One region of the Streptomyces sp. NPDC051104 genome, then DNA from elsewhere that is predicted to be linked to it. Evidence: riboswitches for the same ligand, from Rfam matches in the RefSeq annotation. Region 1 holds a riboswitch; each other region holds the start of a gene.

What was found. A riboswitch is a leader RNA that binds a small molecule or an ion and turns the genes downstream of it on or off. The one in region 1 is predicted to bind cyclic di-AMP.
Positions count from the first base shown of each region.
Region 2: it holds a riboswitch for cyclic di-AMP, as region 1 does, so the genes downstream of both, AB0N14_RS26145 (M23 family metallopeptidase) here and AB0N14_RS04250 (transglycosylase SLT domain-containing protein) in region 1, are expected to answer to the same signal.
Region 3: it holds a riboswitch for cyclic di-AMP, as region 1 does, so the genes downstream of both, AB0N14_RS17345 (transglycosylase family protein) here and AB0N14_RS04250 (transglycosylase SLT domain-containing protein) in region 1, are expected to answer to the same signal.
Region 4: it holds a riboswitch for cyclic di-AMP, as region 1 does, so the genes downstream of both, AB0N14_RS14955 (peptidoglycan DD-metalloendopeptidase family protein) here and AB0N14_RS04250 (transglycosylase SLT domain-containing protein) in region 1, are expected to answer to the same signal.

Region 1 is NZ_JBFBBS010000001.1:860,713-867,965, reverse strand. Features, by position in the region: partial or broken gene AB0N14_RS04260 (FAD-dependent oxidoreductase) at 1-77, shown strand, start outside; gene AB0N14_RS04255 (HAD family hydrolase) at 357-1,169, shown strand; gene AB0N14_RS04250 (transglycosylase SLT domain-containing protein) at 1,213-1,713, opposite strand; cyclic di-AMP (ydaO/yuaA leader) riboswitch at 1,733-1,897, opposite strand; gene AB0N14_RS04245 (polyprenyl synthetase family protein) at 2,787-3,797, shown strand; gene AB0N14_RS04240 (sigma-E factor regulatory protein RseB domain-containing protein) at 4,073-5,302, shown strand; gene AB0N14_RS04235 (ABC transporter ATP-binding protein) at 5,344-6,342, shown strand; gene AB0N14_RS04230 (ABC transporter permease) at 6,329-7,198, shown strand.
Region 2 is NZ_JBFBBS010000022.1:75,517-82,769, forward strand. Features, by position in the region: gene AB0N14_RS26135 (pitrilysin family protein) at 1-772, shown strand, start outside; gene AB0N14_RS26140 (pitrilysin family protein) at 769-2,157, shown strand; cyclic di-AMP (ydaO/yuaA leader) riboswitch at 2,383-2,533, shown strand; gene AB0N14_RS26145 (M23 family metallopeptidase) at 2,546-3,298, shown strand; gene AB0N14_RS26150 (GntR family transcriptional regulator) at 3,502-4,197, shown strand; gene AB0N14_RS26155 (HPr family phosphocarrier protein) at 4,491-4,772, opposite strand; gene AB0N14_RS26160 (GNAT family N-acetyltransferase) at 4,928-7,253, shown strand, end outside.
Region 3 is NZ_JBFBBS010000010.1:83,628-90,880, reverse strand. Features, by position in the region: gene AB0N14_RS17355 (septum formation initiator family protein) at 1-445, opposite strand, end outside; gene eno (phosphopyruvate hydratase) at 571-1,857, opposite strand; gene AB0N14_RS17345 (transglycosylase family protein) at 2,218-2,913, opposite strand; cyclic di-AMP (ydaO/yuaA leader) riboswitch at 2,918-3,084, opposite strand; gene AB0N14_RS17340 (transglycosylase family protein) at 3,283-4,281, opposite strand; gene AB0N14_RS17335 (cytochrome P450) at 4,464-5,762, opposite strand; gene AB0N14_RS17330 (nucleoside triphosphate pyrophosphohydrolase) at 5,759-6,766, opposite strand; gene AB0N14_RS17325 (SurA N-terminal domain-containing protein) at 6,905-7,253, opposite strand, start outside.
Region 4 is NZ_JBFBBS010000008.1:137,978-145,230, reverse strand. Features, by position in the region: gene AB0N14_RS14960 (alpha-galactosidase) at 1-1,501, shown strand, start outside; cyclic di-AMP (ydaO/yuaA leader) riboswitch at 1,815-1,971, shown strand; gene AB0N14_RS14955 (peptidoglycan DD-metalloendopeptidase family protein) at 1,976-2,911, shown strand; gene AB0N14_RS14950 (SGNH/GDSL hydrolase family protein) at 3,215-4,000, shown strand; gene AB0N14_RS14945 (carboxymuconolactone decarboxylase family protein) at 4,414-4,944, opposite strand; partial or broken gene AB0N14_RS14940 (IS200/IS605 family accessory protein TnpB-related protein) at 5,148-6,775, shown strand; gene AB0N14_RS14935 (MBL fold metallo-hydrolase) at 7,023-7,253, shown strand, end outside.

The sequences.
Region 1 (7,253 bases):
CGGTGATGCGGTTCGTCTGCGGCACGGAGTTCGCGTCGCCGCGCCTGGCGAAGCACCTGGCGACGGCTCACGGCTGACCCGGCCGCCCACCGGACCACCCCGTGGCCCTCCCCTCTCGGAAGGGCCACGGTTGTCGAGCCGGATGCCGACCGGTTCTCGGCAGGGGGCCGGAGGTCGGCGGGTGCTCGGCAGGGGGCCGGGGGCCGGCCGGTGCTCGACAGGCGCCCGGAGGTCGGGCGTAGGTCAGTCGTAGGTCGGCCGTAGGTCAGCCGTGGGTCGGCCGGTTCACGACGGGTGGCCGGGCGTCGGCTGGTTCGCGGTGAGTCGTGGGGGTGTTCCATCCGTATTCTCTGATCATGGCCGCACCCCTCGCATATTCACTCATCGCCACTGACCTGGACGGGACGCTGCTGCGCGGTGACGACACGCTCTCCGACCGGTCGAGGGACGCGCTGGCGCGGGCCGCCGCGGCCGGCGCGCAGCACCTCGTGGTGACGGGGCGTCCGGCGCCCAGGGTGCGGCCGCTGCTCGACGACCTGGGCGGCAGGGGGCTCGCGGTGTGCGGACAGGGCGCGCAGGTGTATGACGCCGGCGCGGACCGGCTGCTGTTTTCCGTCACCCTGGAACGGGAGTTGGCCGAGACCGCGCTGGGCAAGATCGAGGCCGAGGTGGGGCAGGTGTACGCGGCCGTCGACCAGGACGGCGTGGACGGGCTCACGCTCATCGAACCCGGCTACCGGATGCCGCACCCCACGCTGCCCGCGGTGCGGGTCCAACGGCGCGACGACCTGTGGTGCGCGCCCATCAGCAAGGTGCTGCTGCGCCATCACGCCCTGGCCGACGACGAGTTGGCGACGGTGGCGCGCAGCGCGGTCGGTTCGCTGGCGACGGTCACCATGTCCGGGCCCGGCACGGTCGAACTCCAGCCATGCGGCATCACCAAGGCGACGGGGCTCGCGCTCGCCGCCGAGTATCTGGGCCTGGGGCCGCGCCGGACCATCGCGTTCGGCGACATGCCGAACGACATCCCGATGTTCGACTGGGCCGCGCACGGCGTCGCCATGGCGAACGCCCACCCCGAACTCAAGGCGGTCGCCGACGAGATCACGAAGTCGAACGAGGACGACGGCATCGCCGTCGTCCTCGAACGACTCTTCAGGGGCCGCTAGGCCTCGGCCTCGGCCTCAGCCCCGGTACGCGCGGCGCACAGCGTCAGTACGCGCTGTGGACGTTGTCGATGGAGCCGTACCGGTGGGCGGCGTAGTTGCACGCGGCCGTGATGTTCGCCACCGGGTCGTAGATGTTCCAGGACGTGCCCGGCACGTGGTACGCGCGGAAGGTCGGGTCGATGACCTGGAGGAGGCCCTTGGACGGGATGCCCATCCGGGCGTTGGAGTCCCAGAGGTTGATGGCGGACGGGTTGCCCGACGACTCACGCATCACGTTGCGGTGGATGCCGTAGTAGGAGCCGGGGATCCCGTGCTGCTGCATGACGACCAGCGACTGACGGATCCAGCTGTCGAGGTTTCCGGCGCGCGTCGTCACCGTCTTGGCGGCGGCGGTCGTGGTCGTCGCGGAGGTGGGGGTCGCGGCGGAAGCGCTGGTCGCGCCCAGGACCGGAAGGGCCAGAACGGCGGCACCCGTCCCCGCGACAGCGAGGGCACGGGTGAGGCGCGCGGCCTTGGAGCGGCGGTCCCGACGGCGTGCGGGCAGGGCGAAAGCGGGCATGTCGTAGTCCTCTCCGGCGCCTGCGAGGTGAGCTGTCGGGTTCGGGCTGGGAGGTGCCCGGCCGTGTCCTCGGTGTCGAGGAATCGGCTTCACCCCAAGCCGTTCCGGCGCTGTGCCCGGTCCGGCGACTTACCTGGGTCCCCCGCTCCTGCCGTGGTGGTCAATGGATCGCGGGCGGCGGCAGGATTCGGCGGTCCGCCCGGATCGATTGGGAAGGTATGCGAGAGCACATGTCGGGAACAAGCCTGGAAGTCGCAGTCCGAGGTAAATGACCATGAAATGCGGGAATAAGGGATGTGATCCATTTTGTTGAGCACAGTTCAAGTTGGCATAAGTAAAGGAGAAGTTGAGATTCCGCATGCTCCGCACCGCCTACCGGTGGCGTGAGCTAATTCACTCGTGCTTTCCTTGATCGCCACCTCTAATCCAGAGCCCTGGGGCGGCAATTCGGACAAAAGGCTCGATTGTTGCCCTCGAGTGGCGGCTTTTATGGGGACGAATTACGGCAATTCGGACATCGGTCGGGTCTACGGGAATCCGCATCTCCGGATCGGAGGGCGTGACCGACGTCACTCCTCATGCCATCTCGTCACGCCCTGTGGATCTGTACGCGCGCGTGCCTCGGCGTTCCGCGCGTCCCCGTCGAGACTGGGTGTGCGCTCGGCCGGGTGATGGCGCCGGGCGGGGCGGCCGGGCCGCGTGGCCCTGCGAAGGCCTTGGGGGTGCCGGGCTGCTCCGGAGGTGGGATGCGAGGGGGTGTTTCAGGGGACCGGTGCGCGTCGCCGGCCACCAGGTGGGGCAGCTTTCCGCTGTGTCGCTCCAAACCCGCTCGTATCACCTGATCAAGAACATGCCTCTCGTGATCCGATACCGCCCGGCCTGGAACAGCGGGCACTCGTGGTGATCGAAACCTGACCGGATACGCTGACTTGAGTGATGGCGGCGACAGATCGACAAACTCGGTGAGCCGAGTCGCCCTGACGCGTCATCGATCAAGTGACCGACCTCGATACCGACCGTGTGATCGTCAGCAGACGTCAGCAGACAGGAGACCTCACGTGACCGTCGTCGGGCCGTTCGGGCTGAGCGTGCGGGACCAGGCTCTGGAAGCCGATGTCCAGGCCGGATTGGCCGCTGTCGAGGAAGGGCTGCTCGACGCCACGAAGAGCGAGGTGCCCTTCATCACCGAGGCCGCGCAGCATCTCGTGCGCGCGGGCGGGAAGCGGTTCCGGCCGCTGCTCGTCATGCTCGCGGCACAGTTCGGTGACCCGTACGCGCCGGGGGTCGTCCCTTCGGCCGTGGTCGTGGAGCTCACCCACCTCGCCACGCTGTACCACGACGACGTGATGGACGAGGCCGATGTGCGGCGCGGGGTGGCCAGCGCGAACAGCCGCTGGGGCAACTCGGTGGCGGTTCTCACCGGCGACTTCCTGTTCGCCCGCGCGTCCCACATCCTGGCCGACCTCGGCCCGGAGGCGGTCCGTATCCAGGCGCAGGCGTTCGAGCGGCTCGTCACCGGCCAGATCCTGGAGACGGCGGGCCCGCGGGACGGCCGTGACCCGGTGGAGCACTACCTCGACGTCCTCGCCGGCAAGACGGGCTCCCTGGTGGCGGTGGCGTGCCGCTTCGGCGCGATGATGTCGGGCGCCGACGAGACGGTCGTGGACGTGCTGACGCAGTACGGCGAGCGTCTCGGCGTGGCGTTCCAGCTGGCCGACGACGTCCTGGACATCGCCTCCGACTCCCACGAGTCCGGCAAGACGCCGGGGACGGACCTGCGCGAGGGCATCGCGACCCTCCCGGTCCTGCGCCTGCGCGAGCGCGCCCAGCGGCACGGGCTGCCGGAGGATGTCGCCCTGTGCGAGCTGCTGGCCTCCGACCTCACGGACGACGCCCGCCACGCCGACGCCCTCGCCCGCCTCCGGGTCCACCCGGCCCTCGAGCAGGCCCGCCGCGACGCCGTCCGCTACGCGGAGGACGCCCGCTCGGCCCTGGCCCCGCTGCCGGACTGCGGCGCGAAGGCGGCCCTGACGGAGATGTGCGACGCGGTGGTGCACCGGGCGGGGTGACGCGCCAGGCGTTCCCTGAGCCCCCCGCCCGGCGTGTGCCACGTCCCACGCCTTTCGGTACGCCCTGACAACCCCTACGGGTGGGGCGCCGTGCCCCGCCCGTCATGTCATACCCCAGGAGTACGCGGAGTTGGCCCCGCGGTCTGACGCTTCCCTCCCGGTGATTTGGTCATATGGAGAGGACCACCTCACAGGAGTCCGGGGGAGAATGGCGGCGCAGGGGTGGACGAGTGCACAGACAGCAGGCCGCCGCCGACGACGGAGGTAAGGCACACATGGCACCGTACGAATCCGACGACAGCACACCCGCCGGGGAGGTCGAGGACGTACGCGACGGGCGGCGCAAGGCCGCGCGGTACGTCGTCCCGGTCACGGTCGTGGGCGTGGCGGCGGCGACCATCGGGCTCGTCCCGGCGTTCGCCGGCTCCGGGGACCCCGACCTGCCGAAGATCAGCGCGCAACAGCTCATCGAGAAGATCGCCAAGTCGGACGTCCAGCAGATGTCCGGCACGGTGACGATCAGCACGGACCTGGGCCTGCCCAACCTGGGCGGCCTCGAGGGCAGCCTGGCCTCGGGCGCGCTCTCCCAGGGCGGGCAGGGCAAGGGCGACTCGGCCGCCGACCCGAGCTCCAAGCTGCTGGAGCTGGCCTCCGGCACCCACACCGTGCGGGTCGCCGCCGACGGCCAGGACAAGCAGAAGCTCTCGCTCATCGAGAAGGCCGCCGAGTACAGTGTCATCCGCAACGGCGACCAGGTGTGGGCGTACGACAGCGCCTCCAACCAGGCGTACCACGCGACCGGCGCGGGCGAGCACAAGAGCGGCGAGGCGGCGCCGAAGGACGTGCCCGCCACGCCCAGGGACTTCGCTGATCAGGCACTGAAGGCGGCCGACAAGACCACCTCCGTGACGGTCGACGGCACGGCCCAGGTCGCGGGCCGGGACGCCTACAAGCTGCTCGTCCGGCCGAAGCAGTCGGGTACGACGGTCGGCGCGATCAGCATCGCGGTGGACGCGAAGACCGGGCTGCCGCTGAAGTTCACGCTGACCCCGGCGAAGGGCGGCGCGGCGGTGCTGGACGTGGGCTTCACGCAGGTCTCGTTCGCCAAGCCGGCCGCGTCGACGTTCGACTTCACGCCGCCCAAGGGCACGAAGGTCGCCCAGGGCGACGACCTGAAGGCCGGGAAGACCGGGCACGAGGCCCAGCGTGAGGACACGGGCAAAACACCCTGGGGCAGCGCGTCGAAGACCCTCGGCGAGGGCTGGAACGCCATCTACGTGTTCGACACCGGCAGCAAGGGCGGGGTGCCGTCCGGATCGCCGTCCGGCGACGGCGCGGCCTCCGGCTTCCTGAACTCGCTCGGCGACCACGTCACCGGCAAGTTCGGCTCGGGCACGGTCTTCTCCACCCGCCTGGTCAACGCCCTGATCACGGACGACGGCAAGGTGTACGCGGGCGCGGTCACCAAGGACGCGCTGCTGAAGGCGGCGAACGCGGGGAAGTGACCCCCCGTACGGCGTACGGACGAAGGGGAGCAGGAAAGCCCATGGAGGAACTGCCCGACGCGGAAGCGCAGTCGAGGGACTCGGCGGCGAGGGCGGCGAGTGACCCGCAGGACCCGGTCATCGCCACCCGCGCCCTCACCAAGCGCTACCGCGGCGGGCAGCTCGCCGTGGACGGGCTCGATCTGACCGTCCCGGCGGGCAGCGTCTTCGGCTTCCTCGGGCCGAACGGCTCCGGCAAGACCACCACCATCCGCATGCTGATGGGCCTGATCGAGCCCACCTCGGGCTCGGCACGCGTGCTGGGGCAGCCCATGCCCCGGGCCACGCGCGCCGTGCTCCCGTACGTCGGCGCCCTCATCGAGGGCCCGGCGCTCTACGGCTTCCTCTCCGGCCGGGACAACCTCCTGCGCTACGACGCCGCCGACCCCACCGCCGACCCGCGCACCCGGCGGACCCGTGTCGCGGCCGCCCTCGACCGGGTCGGCCTCACGGCGGCCGCGGGCAAGAAGGCGAAGGCGTACTCCCTGGGGATGAAGCAGCGCCTCGGTCTCGCGGCCGCCCTGCTCCAGCCCCGCAGGCTCCTGGTCCTGGACGAGCCGACCAACGGCCTCGACCCGCAGGGCATGCGGGAGATCCGCGCCCTGGTCAGGGAACTGGCCTCCGACGGCACGACCGTCTTCCTCTCCTCCCACCTGCTCGACGAGATCGAGCAGGTCTGCACGCACGCCGCCGTGATGGCGCAGGGCCGGCTGATCGCGCAGGGCCCGGTGGGAGACCTGGTGGCCGGGGCGCGCGGACGCCTCGTCGTGACCACCCCGGACGTCACCGACGCGGCACGCGTCCTGAAGGAACAGGGCGTGGCCGATGTGGTGGTGGAGGAGAACCGGGTGACGGCCGAGCCTCCGGACCGGGAACTTTCCGATGTGAACGCCGCGTTGGTCACGGCGGGAGTCCGCGTACGCGGCTTCGGGGTCGAACGTGCCTCCCTGGAGGACGCGTTCGTGGCGCTGACCGGGGAGGGGTTCGATGTCGCAGGCTGAGGCGGCCGTCGTGCCGCGCCGGACGAGCCCGCTGTGGACCTTCGGGCTGCTGCGCAGCGAACTGGTGACCACGTTCCGGCGCTGGCGCACGCTCGCCCTGCTGGCCGTGCTCGCCGCCGTGCCGATCCTGGTCGGGATCGCCGTGAAGATCGAGACGAGCGACGGGTCCGGCGGTCGGGGCGGCGGCCCGGCGTTCATCACGCAGATCACGAACAACGGCCTGTTCCTGGTGTTCACCGCGCTCGCCGCGACGCTCCCGTTCTTCCTGCCGATGGCGATCGGTGTCATCGCGGGCGACGCGATCGCGGGCGAGGCGAACTCCGGCACCCTGCGCTACCTGCTGGTCGCCCCCGCGGGCCGTACCCGCCTGCTGCTCACCAAGTACGCCACGACGATGGCCTTCTGCCTGATCGCCACCCTCGTCGTCGCCGTCTCGGCGCTCGCGGTGGGCGCCCTGCTCTTCCCGCTGGGCGACCTGACGACGATCTCCGGGACGCGCATCAGCTTCGCCGAGGGCCTCGGCAGGGCCCTGCTGATCGCGCTGGTCGTCACCGCGTCCCTGATCGGCGTTGCGGCCCTCGGACTGTTCATCTCCACGCTCACGAGCAGCGGCATCGCGGCGATGGCGACGACGGTGGGGCTGCTCATCACGGTCCAGATCCTGGACCAGATACCGCAGTTGCACGCGCTCCAGCCGTACTTCTTCTCCCACTACTGGCTGTCCTTCGCGGACCTGATGCGCGACCCGGTCTACTGGCACGACCTGATACGCAACCTGGGCCTGCAGGCTCTGTACGCGGCGGTCTTCGGCTCGGCGGCGTGGGCGCGGTTCACGGCGAAGGACATCACGGCGTAGGTGCGGGCCGGCAGGGGCCGGCCGCGCCATCACGGTCCACCGCCCCCGCCACCCC
Region 2 (7,253 bases), on a different contig from region 1:
CACCTACTACGCGCCGAACAACGCGGTGCTGTCCGTCGTCGGCGACATCGACCCCCAGCAGACCCTCGCCTGGATCGAGAAGTACTTCGGGTCCATCCCGTCCCACGACGGCAAGCCCCAGCCGCGCGACGGCTCGCTGCCCGAGATCATCGGCGAGCAGCTGCGCGAGGTCGTCGAGGAGGAGGTTCCGGCGCGTGCCCTGATGGCCGCCTACCGGCTGCCGCAGGACGGCACACGCGCGTCCGACGCGGCCGACCTGGCGCTCACGATCCTCGGCGGCGGCGAGTCCTCCCGCCTGTACAACCGGCTCGTGCGCCGTGACCGCACCGCAGTCGCCGCCGGCTTCGGCCTGCTGCGGCTCGCCGGGGCGCCCTCGCTGGGGTGGCTGGACGTGAAGACCTCCGGCGACGTGGAGGTGCCCGTCATCGAGGCCGCCATCGACGAGGAACTCGCCCGGTTCGCCGAGCGGGGCCCGACGGCCGAGGAAATGGAGCGCGCCCAGGCCCAGTTGGAGCGCGAGTGGCTGGACCGGCTCGGCACGGTCGCGGGCCGCGCCGACGAACTGTGCCGGTACGCCGTGCTGTTCGGCGACCCCCAGCTCGCCCTGACCGCCGTGAAGCGCGTGCTCGAGGTCACCGCCGAGGAGGTGCAGGAGATCGCCAAGGCCCGCCTGCGCCCCGACAACCGCGCGGTGCTCGTGTACGAACCGGTCGCGGCCGAGGCCCCGGAAGCAGCCGAGACCACCGACGAGACCGAGGAGTCGGCGAAGTGAGCGAGCTCGCGACCATGGAGTTCCACCCGCAGCCCGAGCCCGGCGAGGCCCGGCCCTGGGCGTTCCCGGCGCCCGAGCGCGGCACGCTCGACAACGGCCTGACCGTGCTGCGCTGCCACCGCCCCGGCCAGCAGGTCGTCGCCGTCGAGGTGCTCCTCGACGCGCCCCTGGACGCCGAGCCGGCCGGCCTCGACGGCGTCGCCACGATCATGGCGCGCGCCTTCTCCGAGGGCACCGACAAGCACTCCGCCGAGGAGTTCGCCGCCGAGCTGGAGCGCTGCGGCGCCACCCTCGACTCGCACGCCGACCACCCCGGCGTCCGCCTCTCCCTGGAGGTGCCGGTTTCCCGCCTCCCCAAGGCGCTCGGACTGCTCGCCGACGCCCTGAGGTCGCCGGCGTTCGCGGACAGCGAGGTGGAGCGCCTGGTGCGCAACCGCCTCGACGAGATCCCGCACGAGATGGCCAACCCGGCCCGCCGCGCCGCCAAGGAGCTCTCCAAGGAGCTGTTCGCGGCGTCCTCGCGCATGTCGCGCCCGCGTCAGGGCACCGAGGAGACGGTCGCGAGCATCGACGCCGCGGCCGTCCGTGCCTTCTACGAGCGGTATGTGCGCCCCGCGACGTCCACCGCGGTCGTGGTCGGCGACCTCACCGGGATCGATCTGGACGAACTCCTCGGGGACACCCTCGGCGCCTGGACGGGGGAGCCCTCCAAGCCGCGTCCGGTGCCCCCGGTGACCGCCGACGACACCGGCCGCGTGATCATCGTGGACCGTCCCGGCGCCGTCCAGACACAGCTGCTCATCGGCCGTGTCGGGCCCGACCGCCACGACCGCGTGTGGCCCGCCCAGGTGCTCGGCACGTACTGCCTCGGCGGCACCCTCACCTCCCGCCTGGACCGCGTCCTGCGCGAGGAGAAGGGCTACACCTACGGGGTGCGGGCCTTCGGGCAGGTGCTGCGCTCCGCGCCCGACGGCACGGGCGCCGCGATGCTCGCCATCAGCGGCTCCGTCGACACGCCGAACACCGGCCCGGCGCTCGACGACCTGTGGAAGGTGCTTCGCATCCTCGCCGCCGAGGGCCTGACGGACGCCGAGCGCGACGTCGCCGTACAGAACCTGGTGGGGGTGGCACCGCTGAAGTTCGAGACGGCGGCGGCCGTCGCGAGCACGCTCGCCGACCAGGTCGAGCAGCACCTGCCGGACGACTACCAGTCGACGCTGTATCAGCAGCTGACCGCCACGGGCACGGTGGAGGCCACCGCGGCCGTGGTGAACGCCTTCCCGGTGGACCGTCTGGTCACCGTGCTGGTGGGCGACGCCGCGCAGATCAAGGAGCCCGTCGAGGCGCTCGGCATCGGCGAAGTGAGCGTCGTCGCCGCCGAGTAGAGCGCACAGCACGCGCGCGTGCGCCGCGCCCAGTCCCGGGGCCCTGGTGACTTTCCGTGTCACCAGGGCCCCGCCCATTGGCGGGTTTGTCCGTATTGCCACAGAGGTTGCCTCTCTGCCCTGTGGGATGCGCTACAAACCCCGTTCTGCGTTTGCTGATTGAAAGACGGTCCCCTTAGCGTCGTTCGGGCTGTCCGTCAGGCAGTGCGCCGCACCCGCGGCACCGGACAGTCATCGCCGAGTCCCCGTACGGCGCGAGCCAGGGGAGCCGGGGACCCAAAACCACAGTCCCTGGGGTGAATCGGGCGCGAGCCCGTAGGAGACCTTCCTGCTCCGAACCCGTCAGCTAACCCGGTAGGCGAGAGGGAAGGAAAGGACCAGCCACTTCATGGCGTTCACCTGCGCCACCGGGAAGCACCGTCGCCCGAGCCGTGTGAAGCGTACGACTGCGAACGCCGTCGGCGTGGCAGCGCTCACCACCACCGGTGTCATCGGCACCCTGGCCGCCCCGGCCCTCGCCGCCGGCGCCCCCGTCGAGCAGACCGGGCTGCTCCAGGCCGTCACCCTCGGTGGCTCGGTCGCCGAGAAGATCGACGCACAGGCCGCCGCCCAGAAGCAGGCCGCCGCCCAGAAGCGGGCCGAGGAGGCCGCGCGCAGGAAGGCCGCCGAGAAGGCCCGCCAGGAGCGCGAGGCCAAGGAGCGGGCCGCGCGCGAGGCCGAGCGCAGGCGTCTCAACGCGTTCGTGCCGCCGATCTCCGACTCCTTCGTGTCCACCGGTTACAAGACCGGCGGCTCCCTGTGGTCCTCCGGCTCCCACACCGGCATCGACTTCCACGCCGCCACCGGCACGCCCGTGCACGCCGTCGGCGCCGGTACCGTCGTGCAGACCGGCTGGGGCGGCGCGTACGGCAACCAGATCGTCATCAGGATGAACGACGGCACCTACACCCAGTACGGCCACCTGTCGTCCATCGGCGTCTCCGTGGGCCAGCGGGTCGTCCCCGGCCGGCAGATAGCCCTCGCCGGGTCCACCGGCAACACCACCGGGCCGCACCTGCACTTCGAGGCGCGCACCACCCCCGAGTACGGCTCGGACATCGACCCCGTCGCCTACCTGCGCTCGCACGGCGTGAACGTCTGACGGCCCGCGCCCGCGACAGGCGCGCCCGCACCCGACGGCCCCGGCTGATCAGCCGGGGCCGTCGTCGTCTTTCGAACGGCTGCGTGTCCAAAAAATATCCCTGGATTCCGACCTGCCGTCGGAAATTCCGGCCCACTGCAATAGAGTCGGTCGAACACGAGTCAATCGCGTACGTTTCACGGGGATTAAGGCGGAGGTCGGTCATGCGTATTCCGGCGCACTCGGTCTGCACGGCGATCCGTGATGACATCGTCGCGGGTGTCTACGAGCGCGGCAGCCGGCTCACCGAGGAACTCCTCGCGCGCCGCTACGGCGTCTCCCGCGTTCCCGTGCGCGAGGCGCTGCGCACCCTGGAGGCCGAGGGCTTCGTGGTCACCCGCCGGCACGCGGGCGCGTGCGTGGCGGAACCCAGCGAGCAGGAGGCCGTCGACCTGCTGGAGATGCGGATGCTGCTGGAGCCGCTCGGGGCCGCCCGGGCAGCGCAGCGGCGTACCGAGGCCCATCTCAAGGTGCTGCGTGGCCTGGTCAGACTGGGCCAGGAGCGGGCCAGGAGGGGCAACAGCGAGGATCTGCGCTCCCTGGGCGGCTGGTTCCACGAGACGCTGGCGCAGGCCGGCGGGAGCCCCGCGCTGACCTCGACGCTGGCCCAGCTGCGGCACAAGATCACGTGGATGTACGCGGTCGACGCGCCGGTCGACCCCGTTGAGTCCTGGGCCGAGCACGGCGGCATCGTGGACGCCGTCGCACGCGGGGACGGCGAGCGGGCGCGGGCGATCACGGCGCTGCACACGGAACGCTCCACTGCCGCGCACCGGCTCCGCTTTCCCGGCGGGACGGACCGCCCGGACCGTGTGAGGACTTCGCAACACCCCGTAAACACGTCGGCGCTCCGGCATTAACACAGGCGCCGTATACAAAGAGGGATATTCGGCTGAGGCCTGTTTTAGGCTGCCTTTTTGGCGTGCGTCCGCAAAACGGCGTGCGCCGTTTCGGCGCGTCGTCAGTGAATTTATTCATGTTGACGAATACGCCGTGTGCCGTTTTCATTGCGTGCGCCTTCCGCGCCGTTCCCTGCGCCGGACTGCGGTCATCGCCGGTCCTCACCCTCCCGGACGGGAGCTTGCCCGGCGCGACAAAAGCCGCGCCGCCATGAAGGCGACGCGGCTGAAGCGGGGTGCTGCTGCCCGAAGGGTCAGACGGTCTCGGGGAGTTCCTCGAGGCCCTCGGCGACCAGCTTGGCCAGGCGGTCGAGCGCGGCGTCCGCACCCTCCGCGTCGGAGGCCAGGACGATCTCCTCGCCACCCTGGGCGCCGAGGCCCAGAACCGCCAGCATGGACGCGGCGTTGACGGGGGTGCCGCCCGCCTTGGCGATCGTCACCGGGATGCCGGAGGCCGTGGCTGCCCGGACGAAGATGGAGGCGGGGCGGGCGTGGAGACCCTCGGCCCAGCCGACGTTGACGCGGCGCTCAGCCATGTGTTGCTGCCCTTCGGATGTATCAGGGTTGTCTAGACCAGTGTTCCATAGGTGAAGCGTGCCCGGGAAGGGCATCGTCCCGCCCCGGCGGGCCGGGACCGGTTCCCTCAGCCTGCCTCGCCCCGCCTAGGGACGCGAGCCTTACTCTGGGGCCCATGCAGACCACGTCGGACCGGCACGAGTACCCCGCCCACTGGGAGGCCGACGTGGTGCTGCGCGACGGTGGCACCGCGCGCATCAGGCCCATCACCGTCGATGATGCCGAGCGTCTCGTCAGCTTCTACGAGCAGGTCTCGGACGAGTCGAAGTACTACCGCTTCTTCGCGCCGTACCCGCGCCTGTCCGCCAAGGACGTCCACCGCTTCACGCACCACGACTTTGTGGACAGGGTGGGACTCGCGGCCACGGTCGGCGGCGAGTTCATCGCAACCGTACGCTATGACCGCATCGGTACCGACGGCCTGCCCGCCTCCGCGCCCGCCGACGAGGCCGAGGTGGCCTTCCTCGTGCAGGACGCGCACCAGGGACGCGGCGTCGCCTCCGCCCTGCTCGAACACATCGCGGCGGTGGCCAGGGAGCGCGGCATCCGCCGGTTCGCGGCCGAGGTGCTGCCCGCCAACACCAGGATGATCAAGGTGTTCACGGACGCCGGGTACCAGCAGAAGCGCAGCTTCGAGGACGGTGTCGTACGCCTCGAGTTCGACCTGGAGCCCACCGACCGGTCGCTGGCCGTCCAGCGCGCCCGGGAGCAGCGGGCCGAGGCGCGGTCCGTGCAGCGGCTGCTCGCACCCGGCGCGGTCGCCGTGATCGGCGCCGGCCGCACGCCCGGGGGAGTGGGCCGCAGCGTTCTCGACCACCTCAGGGACGGCGGGTACACCGGCCGTCTGTACGCGGTGAACCAGGCGTTCGCCGCAGACCGGAAGGAGCTCGACGGCATCCCCGCCCACCGCTCGGTCCGCGACATCTCCGAGCCGGTCGACGTGGCCGTGGTGGCCGTCCCCGCCGAGCACGTCCCCGGGGTCGTCACCGAGTGCGGCGAGCACGGGGTGCAGGGGCTCGTGGTGGTCTCCGCCGGGTACGCCGAGAGCGGGCCCGAGGGGCGGGATCGGCAGCGGGAGCTGGTGCGGCAGGCGCGGTCGTACGGCATGCGGATCATCGGGCCGAACGCCTTCGGGATCATCAACACCTCGCCGCAGGTCAGGCTCAACGCCTCCCTCGCCCCCGAGATGCCCCGCCCCGGGCGCATAGGACTGTTCGCCCAGTCGGGCGCCATCGGGATCGCCCTGCTGTCACGGCTGCATCGACGCGGCGGAGGTGTGACCGGCGTCACGGGTGTCTCGACCTTCGTCTCCTCCGGGAACCGGGCGGACGTGTCCGGCAACGACGTCCTCCAGTACTGGTACGACGACCCGGACACCGACGTCGCCCTGATGTATCTGGAGACCATCGGCAACCCGCGCAAGTTCACCCGCCTCGCGCGGCGCACGGCGGCGGCCAAACCGCTGGTCGTGGTCCAGGGCGCGCGACACGGGGGCGCGCCGCAGGGGCACGCGGTACGGGCCACACGCCTGCCGCACGCCACGGTGTCCGCGCTGCTGCGGCAGGCCGGGGTGATCCGGGTGGACACGATCACGGAACTGGTGGACGCGGGCCTGTTGCTGGCCCGCCAGCCGCTGCCCGCGGGGCCCCGGGTGGCGATCCTCGGGAACTCGGAGTCGCTGGGGCTGCTGACGTACGACGCGTGCCTCACGGAGGGGCTGCGGCCCTCGCCGCCCCTCGATCTCACGACGGAGGCGTCGGCCGAGGACTTTCACCGGGCGCTGGTCGGCGCGCTGGCCGACGACTCCTGTGATGCCGTGGTCGTGACGGCGATACCGGCGGTGGGGGAGACGTCGCCCAGGGACGCGGAGTTGGCCGAGGCATTTAGGTCCGCCGCCGCGGCGGCTCCCGCGAAGCCCGTGCTGGTGGTCCACGTGGAGCTGGGCGGGCTGGCAGAGGCCCTGTCCGCCGCCGCGAGTACGGGTCCCCGGGCCGGCACCGCGGAACGACTGCACCCCGAGGTCGCGGACGCGGTACCGCCGCCCGCGACCGAGGCGCCGGCGGACTCCCGGCTCATCCCCGCCTACCCCGCCGCCGAGCGCGCCGTCCGGGCCCTCGCCGAAGCCGTCAAGTACGCGCAGTGGCGGCGGGAGGCCGCCGAGCCCGGGAAGGTGCCCGAGTTCGACGACATCGACGAGAAGGGCGCCGCCCGGCTGATCGACGGCCTGCTCGCGCGCGGCCAGGGGCTCACACTCGGCACGGACGAGACCTGTGACCTGCTCGCGCGCTACGGCATCCACGTCCGTCGGGCGCTGCCCGCTCCCACCCCCGAGGCCGCTCTCGGGGCCGCCCGCACGATCGGCTACCCGGTGGCCCTCAAGGCCACCGCCCCGCATCTGCGCCACCGCGCCGACCTGGGCGGCGTACGCCTCGACCTGGCCG
Region 3 (7,253 bases), on a different contig from region 1:
CGTCCCAGAGGCCGGCGTACCAGGGGCGTACGGCCGTCGTCCGGTCCGCGCGCGACGGCTTGACCGCGTCCGGGTCGATCATGATGTAGCCGGTCTCCCCCGGCATCACATAGTGCAGCCGCTGCCGGATCTGCTGCTCCGCGTAGGCGTCGTCCTGCCAGCGCGCCTTCAGGTCACGCAGCTGTTCGACGCGCTTGCGGGCCTGCTCCTGTCGCCGCTCCAGGTCGGCGATCTCGCCGCGCTGGGAGACGTACTGCCGCATCGGGTAGGCCAGCGCCACGATCAGCGAGCACAGGACGAGGGCGAGGAGCGCGGCCCGGCCGGTGAGCCGGGAGCGGCGGGCCTGGCGCCGGGTCTGGGAGCGGTAGACCCGGGCGGCCGTCTGCTCGCCGAGCAGCCTGAGCCTGGTCGCGGTGGAGAACCGGTCGCGGTCCTTCCCGGCCATGTCTCCCGCCTCCCCTTCACACGCGCGTACGTCCCCGCACACGGTACGGGACCGAGTACGGGGACGTACGTACGACCGGCCAAGCCTGGCTCGGGCTTGTCCCAGCGGCTTGCTCCGGCCTCGTCTCAGCCCTTGAAGCGGGGGAAGGCCGAACGGCCGGCGTACACCGCGGCGTCGTCGAGGATCTCCTCGATGCGCAGCAGCTGGTTGTACTTGGCGACGCGCTCGGAGCGGGCCGGGGCACCGGTCTTGATCTGGCCGCAGTTGGTGGCGACGGCCAGGTCGGCGATGGTGACGTCCTCGGTCTCGCCGGAGCGGTGGGACATCATGCACTTGAAGCCGTTGCGCTGGGCCAGCTCGACGGCGTCCAGGGTCTCGGTCAGCGAACCGATCTGGTTGACCTTGACCAGCAGGGCGTTGGCCGCCCCCTCCTCGATGCCGCGGGCCAGGCGCTCGGGGTTGGTGACGAACAGGTCGTCGCCGACCAGCTGGACCTTGTCGCCGAGCTTGTCGGTGATGACCTTCCAGCCGGCCCAGTCGTCCTCGAACAGCGGGTCCTCGATGGAGACGAGCGGGTAGGCCGCGACGAGCTCCTCGTAGTACTCCGTCATCTCGGCGGCGGAGCGCTCCTTGCCCTCGAAGAGGTACTTGCCGTCCTTGTAGAACTCGGAGGCGGCGACGTCCAGGGCGAGGGCGATCTGCTGGCCGGGGGCGTAGCCGGCCTCCTTGACGGCCTCGAGGATGAGGTCGAGGGCCTCACGGTTGGAGCCGAGGTTCGGGGCGAAGCCGCCCTCGTCGCCGAGGCCGGTGGACAGGCCCTTGCTCTTCAGGACCTTCTTCAGCGTGTGGTAGACCTCGGTGCCCCAGCGCAGGGCCTCGGAGAAGGACTCCGCGCCGATCGGGGCGATCATGAACTCCTGGATGTCCACGTTGGAGTCGGCGTGCGAGCCGCCGTTCAGGATGTTCATCATCGGCACCGGCAGCAGGTGCGCGTTCGGGCCGCCCAGGTAACGGAACAGGGGCAGGTCGCTCGCCTCGGAGGCGGCGTGGGCGACGGCGAGGGAGACGCCGAGGATCGCGTTGGCGCCGAGGGAGCCCTTGTTGTCGGTGGCGTCCAGGTCCATCATCGCCTGGTCGATCAGGCGCTGCTCGGTGGCGTCGTAGCCGACCAGCTCCGGGCCGATCTGCTCGATGACGGCGAGGACGGCCTTCTCGACACCCTTGCCCTGGTAGCGGTTGGGGTCACCGTCGCGGAGCTCGATGGCCTCGAAGGCGCCGGTGGAGGCGCCGGACGGGACGGCGGCACGACCCGTGCTGCCGTCGTCGAGGCCGACCTCGACCTCGACCGTGGGGTTGCCTCGGGAGTCCAGGATTTCCCGGGCTACGACGACGTCGATGGACGGCACGAGCATCTCCTTCTTGGATGTGACGCTGGAAGTGCGGGGCTGTCTGCCTTGCGGCTGTGCCTTGCGACTAGAGCCTAACCGCCCCGGGGTGTCGGCCGGCCTACCGACCGTCCCGTGGACAGGGTGACGGTACACATTGTTCCCGTCCGGAACAAAGGGCCGGGGAAAGGCGGGGTGAAATCCGCGCGGCCGGGCGGCGAAGCGGCCGGACGACAAAGGGGCCGGACAGCACAAAGCCCCGCTCCGGCGCGTACGGGGGAACACGCGCCGGAGCGGGGAGCCCGCGGGGACGGGGTGGGCCCTCACGTGACCCCCACGGTGGGGGTCACGCCTGGGAGGGGCCTGGGGCCGGCTACCGGGCGGCTGTCACTTCAGGTGCAGCTGCTGGCCCGGGTAGATCAGATCGGCGTCCTGGACGATGTCCTTGTTCAGGTCGAAGAGCTTCTGCCAGCCGCCCTGGACGTGGTGGCTCGCGGCGATCGAGCTGAGGGTGTCGCCCTTGACCACCTTGTACTCGCCGTCGCCCTTCTCGACCTTCCGGCCGGTCGGGGTGGTGACGGTCTTCTGCGGGGCCGGGCGCTGCGTGGAGCGGTTGGCCGCCTGCTGCTCGGTCGAGCGGGTGGTGCTCTTCGTGGTGGTGGTGCTCTTCGCGCTGCTCGAGGAGCCGGTGGCCGCGGAACCGTTGTACGTGGCGCTGGTCAGACCCTTGCCGCACACCGGCCAGGCGCCCTTGCCCTGGCCCGCGAGGACCTTCTCCGCGATGGCTATCTGCTGGCCCTCGGTGGCCAGGTCGGCGCGGGAGGCGTAGGCGGTGCCGCCGTACGCGGCCCAGGTGGAGTTCGTGAACTGCAGACCACCGTAGAAGCCGTTGCCGGTGTTGATGTGCCAGTTGCCGCCGGACTCGCACCGGGCGACGGCGTCCCACTGGGCGGCGGTGGCCGCGGAGGCGTTCCCGGCCGCGAGGAGCGGGCCGGCGATGGCAGCGCCGGCGACACCGGCGAGCGCGATGACACGGGTGGCCTTGGACGAGCGGCGGTGCTTACCGTTGCCGGAACACAGCATGGTTCGTTCCCCTCACCGACGCCTGCGAGGTGAGCTGTCGGGTTCGGGCCGGTTGAGTTGCCCGGCCGTGCCCCTTGCGGGACACGGCTTCACCCCGAGCCGCTTCCGGTCAACTCCCGGACGCGGCGCCTACCTTGGGTCCCCCGCTCCTGCCTACGGCGCTTGACGCGACGACTGTTCCCGTACGGCCGCTGGCAGGATTCGGCGTTGCGACCGCAGGGGCTCGCTGTGGCGAGCGATCACGACCGTAAGCAGTCGATCGCCGGAATTTCAAAGACGATCAGGGCTTATGAGACTCATATCTCACTTTCGCCAAATAGGACATTCGGCGCTAAATGGGTCGCGAACTTCCGTCATACAAAGGGCAGTTCAGGACGACCCGCCGGTCGGGTCGACGTCGAGCGCAAGGCTCTGACCGGGGAGGATGAGGTTCGGATCGGCACCGACCGTCTGCTTGTTCGCCTCGTACAGCGCCGTCCATCCGCCGCCGAGGTCAAGGGAGTCGGCGATGGACGACAGATTGTCCCCGGGGCGGACGGTGTACGAGCCGTCGACGGCGTCGCGCGCGTCCGCGGTGCCGCGTGAGGCGTGCCGGCCGGACGCGTCCGACGCACGGCCGTCCGCGGCACTCTCTTCGGCGCTGTCTCCGCGGTGACGACCGGCACCCGAGGTCTCGGTCGAACTCGCCCCCGGCGAGGCATCGCTCTGTGCCGACTTGCCCGACTCATCGCTCTTCGACGTGGCCGTCGGCGCGCTACCGGACTCCTGTGCGCTCTTGGCTGTGTCGGCGCTCGACGCCCCGGACGAGGGCGAGGACGAGGAAGGCGAAGGGGACGAAGAGGATGAAGAAGGCGACGGAGTGGTCGACGCGGATGATCCGGACGAGTCGGACAGACCGGAGTCGATGCCGGAATCGAGGCCGGAGTCGGAGGACGATCCGCCGCCGGACGACGAGTCCCCGGCGACACCCGTGTCGACGTCGGCGGAGCCGGAGTCCCTGCTCAGACCGTTCAGCAGGCCGCAGGTGCCCCAGACCCCGACGCCCCCGGCCGCCAGGACCTTCTCGGCGACGGCGATCTGCTGTGAACGGCTCGCCTGGTCGGGGCTCGGCGCGTAGTCGAGACCGCCGAACTTGTCCCAGTCGTCCTGCGTCAGCTGCAGCCCGCCGTAGTGGCCGTTGCCGGTGTCCGCGCTCCATGAGCCGCCGCTGACGCAGTCCGCGACCTGGTCCCAGGTGGCGCCGGTGGCCGCGCTCGCGCCGGTGGCGCCGAGCAGCGGGATCGCGATCGCTGATCCGGTCACCCCTGCCGCGACGAGGAGAGCCGGAGCCTGACGGGGGCGACGGTGACGACCGTTCCCGGAGAGCATGCGGTTGCCTTTCACACGACAGCATCGACCGACGCGACGGCCGTGGCGTGCGGACCGCCGCGTTGCTGCGTGAACGTATCGGCACTAGATCGCTTGTCACAAGTTAATGCAGCGTAGATCACGTGAAGATCACAGAGGTGAGATCCTGTCACCTACTTGTGACCGTCCGTTTGTTCGCCGTGTCATGTCCGGATGTCGGCGGGACGTTCGTGACCTTTCTCCGGTACCGGTGTGAATGCCACGGGCAGCGTGCGCAGGCCCCGCATGATGAGTCCGCCGCGCCAGCGCAACGCGGACGGGTCGACCGCGAGCCGCAGGTCCGGCAGGCGGGTCAGGAGCGTGGCGAGCGCCGTCTGTCCCTCCAGGCGGGCCAGGGGCGCGCCCAGGCAGTAGTGGATGCCGTGCCCGTACCCGAGGTGCTGGTTGTCGCGGCGGGAGAGGTCGAGGACGTCCGGGTCGGCGAACCGCGCCGGGTCCCGGTCCGCGGCGGCCAGGACCACCAGGACGGGGTCGCCGGGGGCGATGTCCTGTCCGCCGACGGTGAGCGGCCGTGTGGCGAAACGCCAGGTGGCCAGCTCCACCGGGCCGTCGTAGCGCAGCAGCTCCTCGACGCCCGTCTCGAGCAGGTCGCGTTCCCCGGCGGCGAGCGACCGCTGCAGACGGGCCCGCTGCCCGGGGTGCCCGAGGAGCGCGAACGTGCCGTTCCCGATGAGGTTGACGGTGGTCTCGAACCCTGCGAAGAGCAGGATGAAGGCCATCGCGGCGGCCTCGTTCTCGGTGAGGTGCTCGCCGTGGTCGGAGGCGCGGATGAGCCCGGAGATGAGGTCCTCGCCGGGGCCGGGCTCGACGGGTAGCGCCAGGCGCTTGCGATGGATGAGGTCGGCGAGGTAGCCGCGCATCTTCTTCACGGACCGCGCGACGCCGCCCCTCGGTCCTCCCCCGTGGCGGATCATCATCCCGGCCCAGTCCCGGAAGTCGTCCTGGTCCTCGCGCGGGACGCCGAGCATGTCGCAGATGGCGTAGATGGGGAGCGGGAAGGCGAACTCGTGGATGAGGTCGGCCTCTCCCCTGCCCGCGAACCGGTCGATGAGCTGGTCGGTGAGTTCCTGGACCCGCGGCGCGAACTCCGCGACACGCCGGGGCGTGAAGGCCTTGGAGACGAGCCGGCGCAGCCGGGTGTGGTCCGGCGGGTCGATGTTGAGCAGATGGGTCATCAGCTCCGCCTTGCGCTCGCCGGGGATGCCGGTCTTGCCCTTGGCGTGCGCGGGCTCGTCGTGATGCGCCGGGTTCTTGCTCAGCCGCGGGTCGGCGAGGGCCTGCTTGGCATCCACGTACCGGGTGACCAGCCAGGCCTCCACACCGCTCGGCAGCCTCGTCCGGTGCACGGGGGCGTGCTCACGCAGCCAGGCGTAGGCGGGGTACGGGTCGGCGGCGAACTCCCAGGTGAACAGTTCGGGGGCCGGGGAGGCGGTCTCGTTCACTTCCTCGAGCCCCCGCTCTCCACCTCCCGGATCGCGTCCCGGTACGCGCGTGCCGCCGCGCGCAGGGCCGCCTCCGGGTCCACGCCCTCCGTCTCCGCGCGCGCGGCCAGCGCCAACAACTCGTAGCCGATGCCGTCGCCCTGCGGGAGCGGGACCTGAAGGGCCGCCGTGCGGACGCGGGAGTGCAGCTTCGCGGCGAGGGCGAGGCCCGGCTGGCCGAGCGGGATGCCCTCCGTCACCGACGTGCGCCGCTTCTCCACCGCCTTGGTCCGCAACCAGTGCTCCTTGACCTCCTCCGGCGTCGTCGCGGTCTCGTCCCCGAACACGTGCGGGTGGCGGTGGATCAGCTTGGCGACGATGCCGCCCGCCACGTCGTCGATGGAGAAGGGCGCCTCCGCGTGCTCCTCGGCTATCCGGGCGTGGAAGACGACCTGGAGCAGGACGTCGCCCAGCTCCTCCCGCAGCTCCTCGCGATCGCCCGCCTCGATGGCCTCGACCAGTTCGTACGCCTCCTCGATGCCGTACTTGGCCAGGCCCAGGTGGGTCTGCCGGGACGACCAGGGGCACTCGGCGCGGATGCGGTCCATGACCTGCACCAGGTCCAGGAGACGGGCGCCCGGGAGGTCGTACGACGCGGGCAGCAGCTCCAGCTCCGGCATCTGGACGCGGCCTGATCCGGCGAGGCGCGCCAGGCCGTCCGTCAGCGCGGGCTCGCCCTCACCCGTGGCGACGACGACCACCGTGCGCCCGCCGGCGCAGGCGTCGACCAGCTCCTGCGCGCTCGGGGCGGCCTCCTCGACCGCTATGCCCGCCTCGCGCAGATAGGGCAGCTGCGGGTGCGCGCCGTACGCGCACAGGACCCGGTCGGCGGCGTGCAGTGCCTGCCAGGCGGGCCAGGACAGGAGACCGGGCGCGACCCGGTGGCTGGTGGTGAGCAGGACGATCCGGCCGGGCTCGGCGGTCGCCCCCGGTCCCGGGGCCGCTTCGAAGCTGGTTGCGTTCACCCTCCGAACGTAACGCACGCCACGGACGGCCCCCGGAGTTGTCCACAGGCATGGGCCCATCGCCGCCGGAGTTGTCCACAGGCCCCGGAGCACCACTCCCGGACGCCTACCGCCCGGCCCCAGTCCCGTACCGCCCGTCTACGCCGTCTGCTGCGCAGCCGCCGCCGTGACCTCCTTGACCCACGGGGTCTTCGCGTCCGCCAGGCTGCTCTTCTGCACGTCCCAGGTGCCGTAGCGGGGGTTCAGGTCGACGTGCAGCTCCCGAGACGCCTGCGACATGGCCTTCCAGAACGCGGCCTTGCCCTCGGTCGTGCTCATGTCCGCGCCGAGCGCGGCGGCCAGTTTCTGCGCCTCGACCTCCGTGCGGAGGCTGTCGTCGAGGCGCTGGGGAGCCACCCCGTACTGCTCAAGCCACACGGTCTGCAGCTGCTTCGCGCCGCCCGCCTGCGCCTGGAGGTCCGCCCGCATCTGTTCGACGTCCCTGGCG
Region 4 (7,253 bases), on a different contig from region 1:
CCACACCGGCCACCAGCACCTGCCGTGGGTCGCGCTCGACACCGGCGCCACCGAGGAGAGCGGCGAGGTCTACGGCTGCGCGCTCGCCTGGTCGGGCACCTGGCGGATCGCCGTGGCCCAGCTCCCGGACGCCCGGGTGCAGATCACCGGCGGCGCCGGGTACGACGACTCGGGTCTGCTGCTCCTTGCGCCGGGGGAGACGTACACCACCCCCGTCTTCGCGGGACTGTGGAGCGACGGCGGCCACGGCGGCGCGAGCCGCGCCTGGCACGCCTACCAGCGCGCGCACATCGTCCCGGACGCCGACCGGGACCGCCCCGTGCTCTACAACTCCTGGGAGGCCACCGAGTTCGACATCTCCGAGGAGCAGCAGGGGGCGCTGGCGCGGCGGGCGGCGGCCATAGGGGTGGAGCTGTTCGTGGTCGACGACGGCTGGTTCGGCACCCGTACCAGTGACCGCGCCGGTCTCGGCGACTGGCGGCCCAATCCGGACCGCTTCCCCTCCGGCATCAAACCGCTCGCCGACTACGTGCACGCCCTCGGCATGCAGTTCGGCATCTGGGTCGAGCCCGAGATGGTCAACCCGGACAGCGACCTCTACCGCGCCCACCCCGACTGGGTGCAGTACCAGCCGGGACGGAAGCGGACGGAGTTCCGCAACCAGCTCGTGCTCAACCTCGCCCGCGAGGACGTCCAGGAGTACCTCTGGGAGCAGCTCGACGCCCTGCTCTCCAGCGCCCCGATCGACTATGTGAAGTGGGACTTCAACCGCTGCTTCACCGACGCCGGCTGGCCCGGCGAGCCTTACCCGCAGCGGCTGTGGGTCGACCACGTGCGCGCCTTCTACGCCCTGCTGGACCGGTTGCGGGCCGCGCACCCCCATGTCGCCTTCGAGTCCTGCTCGGGCGGCGGCGGACGTGTCGACCTGGGCGTCATGAGCCGTACGGACCAGGTGTGGACGTCCGACAACACAGACCCGCTCGACCGCCTCGCCATCCAACACGGCTTCAGCCAGATCCATCCGGCCCGGGTGATGGCCGCCTGGGTCACCGACAGTCCGAACGCGATGCTCAACGGACGGGTGAGCTCGCTGCGCTTCCGGTTCGTCAGCGCCATGGCCGGAGTGCTCGGTGTCGGCGGCGACCTCGCGCAGTGGACCGAGGAGGAGCTGGCCGAGGCGCGCGACTGGGTCGGCCTCTACAAGGAGATCCGGCCCGTGGTCCAGCGCGGTGACCTGTACCGGCTGCGGCCGCCGGCGGGCGGGTTGAGCGCGGTGCAGTACGTCCTCGGCGACGAGACCGTCGTCCTCGCCTGGCTCCAGGCACAGCACTACGGCGAGCCGGTCGCCCCTCTGCGGCTGCGTGGCCTGGACCCGGCGGCGACGTACGAATGCCGGGAAACCGGCGAACTGCACCGCGGTGCGGTCCTTCTGCATCACGGGCTGCGGCCCGCGCTGCGCGGTGACTTCGACGCGACGGTCATCCGGCTGCGCCGGATCTGAATCTGAAAAATGGGCGTGCCCGAATTGACCGATTCCTTGTAACTCGCTCTGGATGAAGGGCTTCTGAAGAACCGACACGTGAGCAGTGTCATACGCGTGACGCTCCGCTGTCGCCATGTGCATGTAATTCGGTGATTGTTCAGGGAAATGGTGAAGCCCAGAGTCGCCGGATCGACGGAGCGTCACCGGGGGCTTCCGGTGAGGACAACGAGAAAGGTGCGCACCGGGAGGCGAACAGTTGTCGCTGCGCGTCCTGTTCGCTTACGTTTCCCATCCATCCGGGCGGAACGCCGAATCCTGCCGCCGTCCGGAGCCCGCACACACACCCATGCCCGGCAGGAGCGGGGGACCCACAGGAACCATGCCTGTTCCGGTCTCCGGAACGGCTAGGGGTAAAGCCGTGCGCGAGCACGGCCGGACATCTCCAGTCCGCACCCGACAGCTCACCTCGCAGGCGCCGGAGAGGAATTCACCATGCCCGCGAAGGGTAAGCACCGCCGTCCCAAGCCCCGGCGTTTCACCCGTTCCCTCGCCGTCGCCGGAACCGGCGGCGCCGCGTTCGCGCTGCCCCTGGTCGGGGCGGCCGGGGCCCATGCCGCCACCCCGGCCTCGTCCGTTGCCGAGAAGGCCGCCATCGCTTCCCAGGAGACCGTCACCGCTTCCCAGGGGACCGCAATCGCTACCGAGAAGGCCGCCACCGCGGTTCCCGTCACCGTGAAGCGGGGCGCGGACCGGGCGACCGGCAGCAGGACCTACACGGTCGAGGCCGGCGACTGGCTGGAGAAGATCGCCCGCGAACAGCACGTCGACGGCGGTTGGCACAGGCTCTACGAGGACAACCGCTCGGCCGTCGGCTCGGACCCGTCGCTCATCCACCCGGGCCTGAAGCTGACGTTGGACGGTGCCCGGGCCGCGACGAGGACGACCACCCCGCCCGCAGCAAAGTCCAAGGCCTCCAGGGCTGTCACGAGGAAGGCCGCCAGGACCGCCACGGTCTCCGCCGGTTTCACCCTGCCCGTCACGGGTGCCGTCCTCGGCACCGGTTACCACGTCGCGGGCGGCATGTGGTCCAGCGGCCACCACACCGGAGTGGACTTCGTCGTCCCGACCGGCACCAGTGTGAAGGCCGTCACCGAGGGCACCGTGGTCGCCGCCGGCTGGGGTGGCGCGTACGGCAACCAGGTCGTCATCAGGCTCGCCGACGGCCGCTACGCCCAGTACGCCCACCTGTCCCACATCTCCGTCGCCGCGGGCCAGACCGTCGCCGAGGGGCAGCAGGTCGGCCGGTCCGGCGCGACCGGCAATGTCACCGGACCGCATCTGCACTTCGAGATCCGCACGACCCCCGACTACGGGTCGGACGTCGATCCGGTGGCCTACCTGCGCTCCCACGGCGTGACCGTCGGCTGACGCCACCCGCCGCGATTTCCGCGAGGCCGGGCCCTGTTGGGGGTCCGGCCTCCGGCGTTCACGCGGTCCCGACAGGAGTGCGACCACGGCCCACAGTGATCGGGAAGCCACTTCCGGATCACCGGGTTCAGCGTCCGGCGGCTCGCCCAACACCCCTGATCGGGGGCGTATTCCTGATCGGCGCAGTTGCGGCGAGTGGTTTATCTCACCGTCCGTCAACCTTTTCCTACGGTCGCGTAGCTCACATCGCAAGGTGAATCATGGACCGATGTGGCAGACGATTCGAAGAATGACAACAGATCAGTGATCGGGTCGTACGTGGCGGTGGGGGACAGCTTCACCGAGGGTGTCGGCGACCCGGGGCCCGACGGGCAGTTCGTCGGCTGGGCCGACCGGTTCGCGGTCCTCCTCGCGGACCGGCGGCCCGAGGGCGACTTCCGGTACACGAACCTCGCCGTGCGCGGCAAACTGCTCGACCAGATCGTCGAGGACCAGGTCCCGAAGGCCGTCGAACTGGCTCCGGACCTGGTCTCGTTCTGCGCCGGCGGCAACGACATCATCCGGCCGGGCACCGACCCCGACGACGTCGCCGAGCGGTTCGAGCGGGCCGTCGCGGTCCTGACGTCCGCCGTCGGCACGGTGATGGTGACCACCGGGTTCGACACACGGAGCGTGCCGGTGCTCAAGCATCTGCGCGGCAAGATCGCCACCTACAACGGCCATGTGCGGGCGATCGCGGACCGGTACGGCTGCCCGGTCCTCGACCTGTGGTCGCTCAAGTCCGTGCAGGACCGGCGCGCCTGGGACGACGACCGTCTCCACCTCTCGCCCGAGGGCCACACCCACGTCGCCCTGCGGGCGGGCCAGGTTCTCGGCATGGAGGTGCCGGCCGACCCGGACCAGCCGTGGCCGCCCCTGCCGCCGCGCGGCACGTTCGAGGTACGGCGCGACGACATCCACTGGGCACGCGAGTACCTGGTGCCATGGATCGGACGGCGGCTGCGCGGAGAGTCGTCGGGGGACCGGGTGGTGGCCAAGGGGACGCTGTCGCCGGACGACATCAGGGTGCGGATCGCGCAGGCGGTGTGAGGCCCGGCCTCCTCCTCCCAGGAGGCCGGCCGTTCAGGCCGAAGCGGGGGTCCGTGGGCGGAGCCCCGGGCCGGTGGCTGGGGGCGGCAGCCCTCAGCCACCGGCCCGGACCGCGCCCTGCCGCCGGTGGCCGCGACCGGGGCGTCCACGCGGTCGATGCCCGCGCCGACGACCTCGGCGGCGACTGCCGAGCTGTCCGACGACGGCGTCGAAGCGCTCGCCGCCGCGGTCCACGGGCGAGGACCTGGGGCTCACCCAGGAGCTGAGCGCGGCGGTCCCGCAGAGCCGGGGCCGCTCATCCGGTCCGTCGGACACCCGCCTACGGAAGCCTCGAAGGAGTCGCCCGCTTCCTGTGGAGGGGCGGCACGGCGGTCGCCGGAGCCGGCCGGAACCGCATGCTCTCGGAGTGACCGCTACCGCGCGGAGGTCGTCCGCCGTTCCTCCACGGGCGGCACGTCGCAGGAGTCCTTGAAGCCCTGGCTCGTCAGTCCGAGCGCGGAGTTGGTGCGCGAGCGCAGGTTCTCCACCGCGACCATCGCCGTCAGCTCAACGAACGCCGGCTCGCCCAGGCGGCCCAGGAGCCGTGCCGCGAGGACGTCGTCGACAGCGGGCGGGGTGGCCGTCATCGCCTCGGCGTACTCCATGACGTCGCGCTCCAGTTCGGTGTACACGTCGCTGTCGCGCCAGCGCGGCACGTCGACCAGCTTCTCGCGCGCCATACCGCGCTCCCGGCTCACCCAGTACCCGAAGTCCATGCACCAGGCGCAGCCGATCGCCGCGGCCGACGCCATCTCGGCCAGCGCCTTCAGGTCCGGGTCCATCTTGTTCCACTTCGCCACCCACTGTTCGAACCGCAGATCGCTCCACAGCACGCGAGGCTGGTGGGCGAGCGCCTTGCCGGGGTCGAGGACCTTTCCGTACGTCCGCTTCGAGTACCACTCCATGATGCGGAAGAAGAGCGTGCGGCGCGGGGTTGTGAACTGCTGCCGCGGAACAGTGCACGAGCGTGATCTGGCGTACGTGAGTGAGTGGGCCGGCCACGGTGCGCGCGGGGGAACGAGGGTTCCCTTATCGCATGGGTGACCTCTTCGGGTGGTGGCGTTGAGTGCGGTGACGGAATTCTGCGGGTCTGGAGGGGGTGGTTTTGGTGGGTGGGCTGCGGGAGGTGGCGGCGCCGTTCGTGGTGCCCGGCCCGTGCGGGGTGGCCGTCCGGGACCGGCTCAAGCAGCTGACCGCGGATGACGAGCGGGTACTGCGTCTGGTCGGCGGCCACCTCGGGTCGCTCGCCTCGCGTGACCTGAAGGCGCGCTGTGCGGCTGGTCTGGATCATGACGGTGGTGCGTGGGCGGAGCGCAAGCGGGTGCTGACCGGGCAGTCGTCTGCGCGGTGGGCGGGGTCGATCACGAAGGCCACCCACGACCGGTGGGCCCTGGCCCGGCGCGCCCAGCTCGCGCATATCCAGGGCCTTCAGGCGCAGGTGCGCGCGGTCGCGCACCGGCTGTCCCTGCCCGTGGGCGACAAGGGCGGCAAGCATGCACCGGGTGGCTACCGCTCACGGCGCGAATGGCATGCGAAGTCGCGCCGCCTGCGCGTCCTGGAAGACCGGCTTCGGGCGGCGCGGGCCGACTGGCAGGCCGGGGTCGTGCATGTCGTACGCGGTGGCAAGCGGCGGTTGAACACCCGCCACCACCTTCAGGAAGCGGGACTCACCGAGGCCCGGTGGCGTGCCCGGTGGGAGGCCGGGCGCCGGTTCCTGCAGGCCGACGGGGAGTCGGGGAAGCGGTACGGCAACGAGACCATCCGCGTCACCCCCGACGGAGAGGTGAGCCTCAAACTCCCGGCCCCGCTCACCCACTTGGCGAACGCTCCGCACGGCCGGTACGTGCTCACCGCGCGGGTGGCGTTCGCGCACCGGGGCGAGCAGTGGCGCGACCGCATCAGCGTCAACCGGGCCGTCGCCTACCGCATCCACGAAGACCCGGTACGCGGCCGCTGGTACCTGACCGCCTCCTGGACCCTCCCCCCCGGCCACGACCGTGCCGCTCGCGGCGGCCCGCGCGAGGGGGATGGTCGGGGTGGACACCAACGCCGACCACCTCGCCGCCTGGCGCCTGGATGCCCACGGCAACCCCATCGGCGCACCGTTCCGGTTCGGCTACGACCTCACCGGTACCGCCTCCCAACGTGACGCCCAGGTCCGCCACGCCCTGATCCGTCTGCTGCACTTCGTCCAGCGCCACGGTCTCGCGATCGCGGTCGAGGATCTGGACTTCAGCGCGGACAAGACCCGCGAGAAATACGGGCGGCGCAAGCGGTTCCGCAAGCTGATCTGCGGCATGCCCACGGCCAGGTTGCGGGCACGGCTGGTGTCGATGGCCGCCGAACTCGGCATCCCCCTGATCGCCGTCGACCCCGCCTACACCTCCAAGTGGGGCGCGCAGCACTTGGCAGAAACCCCTGACCACGACCACCCGTACAACGACGCGCCACGACGCTGCTGCCGTGGCGATCGGACGACGCGCCCTCGGGCACCCGATCCGGCGACGGACGGCACCGCCCCTCGACGACCGGAGTGATCGTCGCGGGCATCGGACCGCCCAGGCCGGACCAGGCACCCCAGAGCGTGAGGGAACCCGCCCCCGCATCCCCGGCCCACGGACACGATCCCTGTCACCGGACGCGGAGCGAAGGCGGGCGACCAGGACATCCAACACCGTTCGGGATGTCCGCAGTGACCAGGCATGGGTCCAAGACCCACTCCTGCTCACTGGTTAGGAACGGTCAGGGAGATACGGGCCATGGGGCACCTCCAGTGCGTCGTTCCCGGGCGCTCAGTGCCGAGCGCCCACACGGGTACGACGGACCGGCGCGCACGGATGTGACATGCGGCGCGCACGGATGTGACATCCGGCCGGCGCGGCGAGTCGCGAACGGGACGGACGCCGCCGTGTGACATGGCCGACCCGGCACTGCCGTACGGGCCGACCATAATGAGGACCTCACCCACTCCACTGGAGGTGCCGTGACCGGTTTCGGTCCCCTGAGCTCCGGGCTCCGCGCGCTGCGACCCACCGCCTTCGGCGTGGATCCCAGCGGGGAGCGCCTTGCGCGCATCCGCAGATCACCGCACTTCGCGGACGGCGCCTTCGTGAACCCGGAGGGCACCCGGACCCGCCCCTCCGGCGGGTCCGCGCTGGAGCTGGCGAAGATGTACTTCCGCAAGGAGGACCGCGCCCGCCGCGCCCCGGCCGGC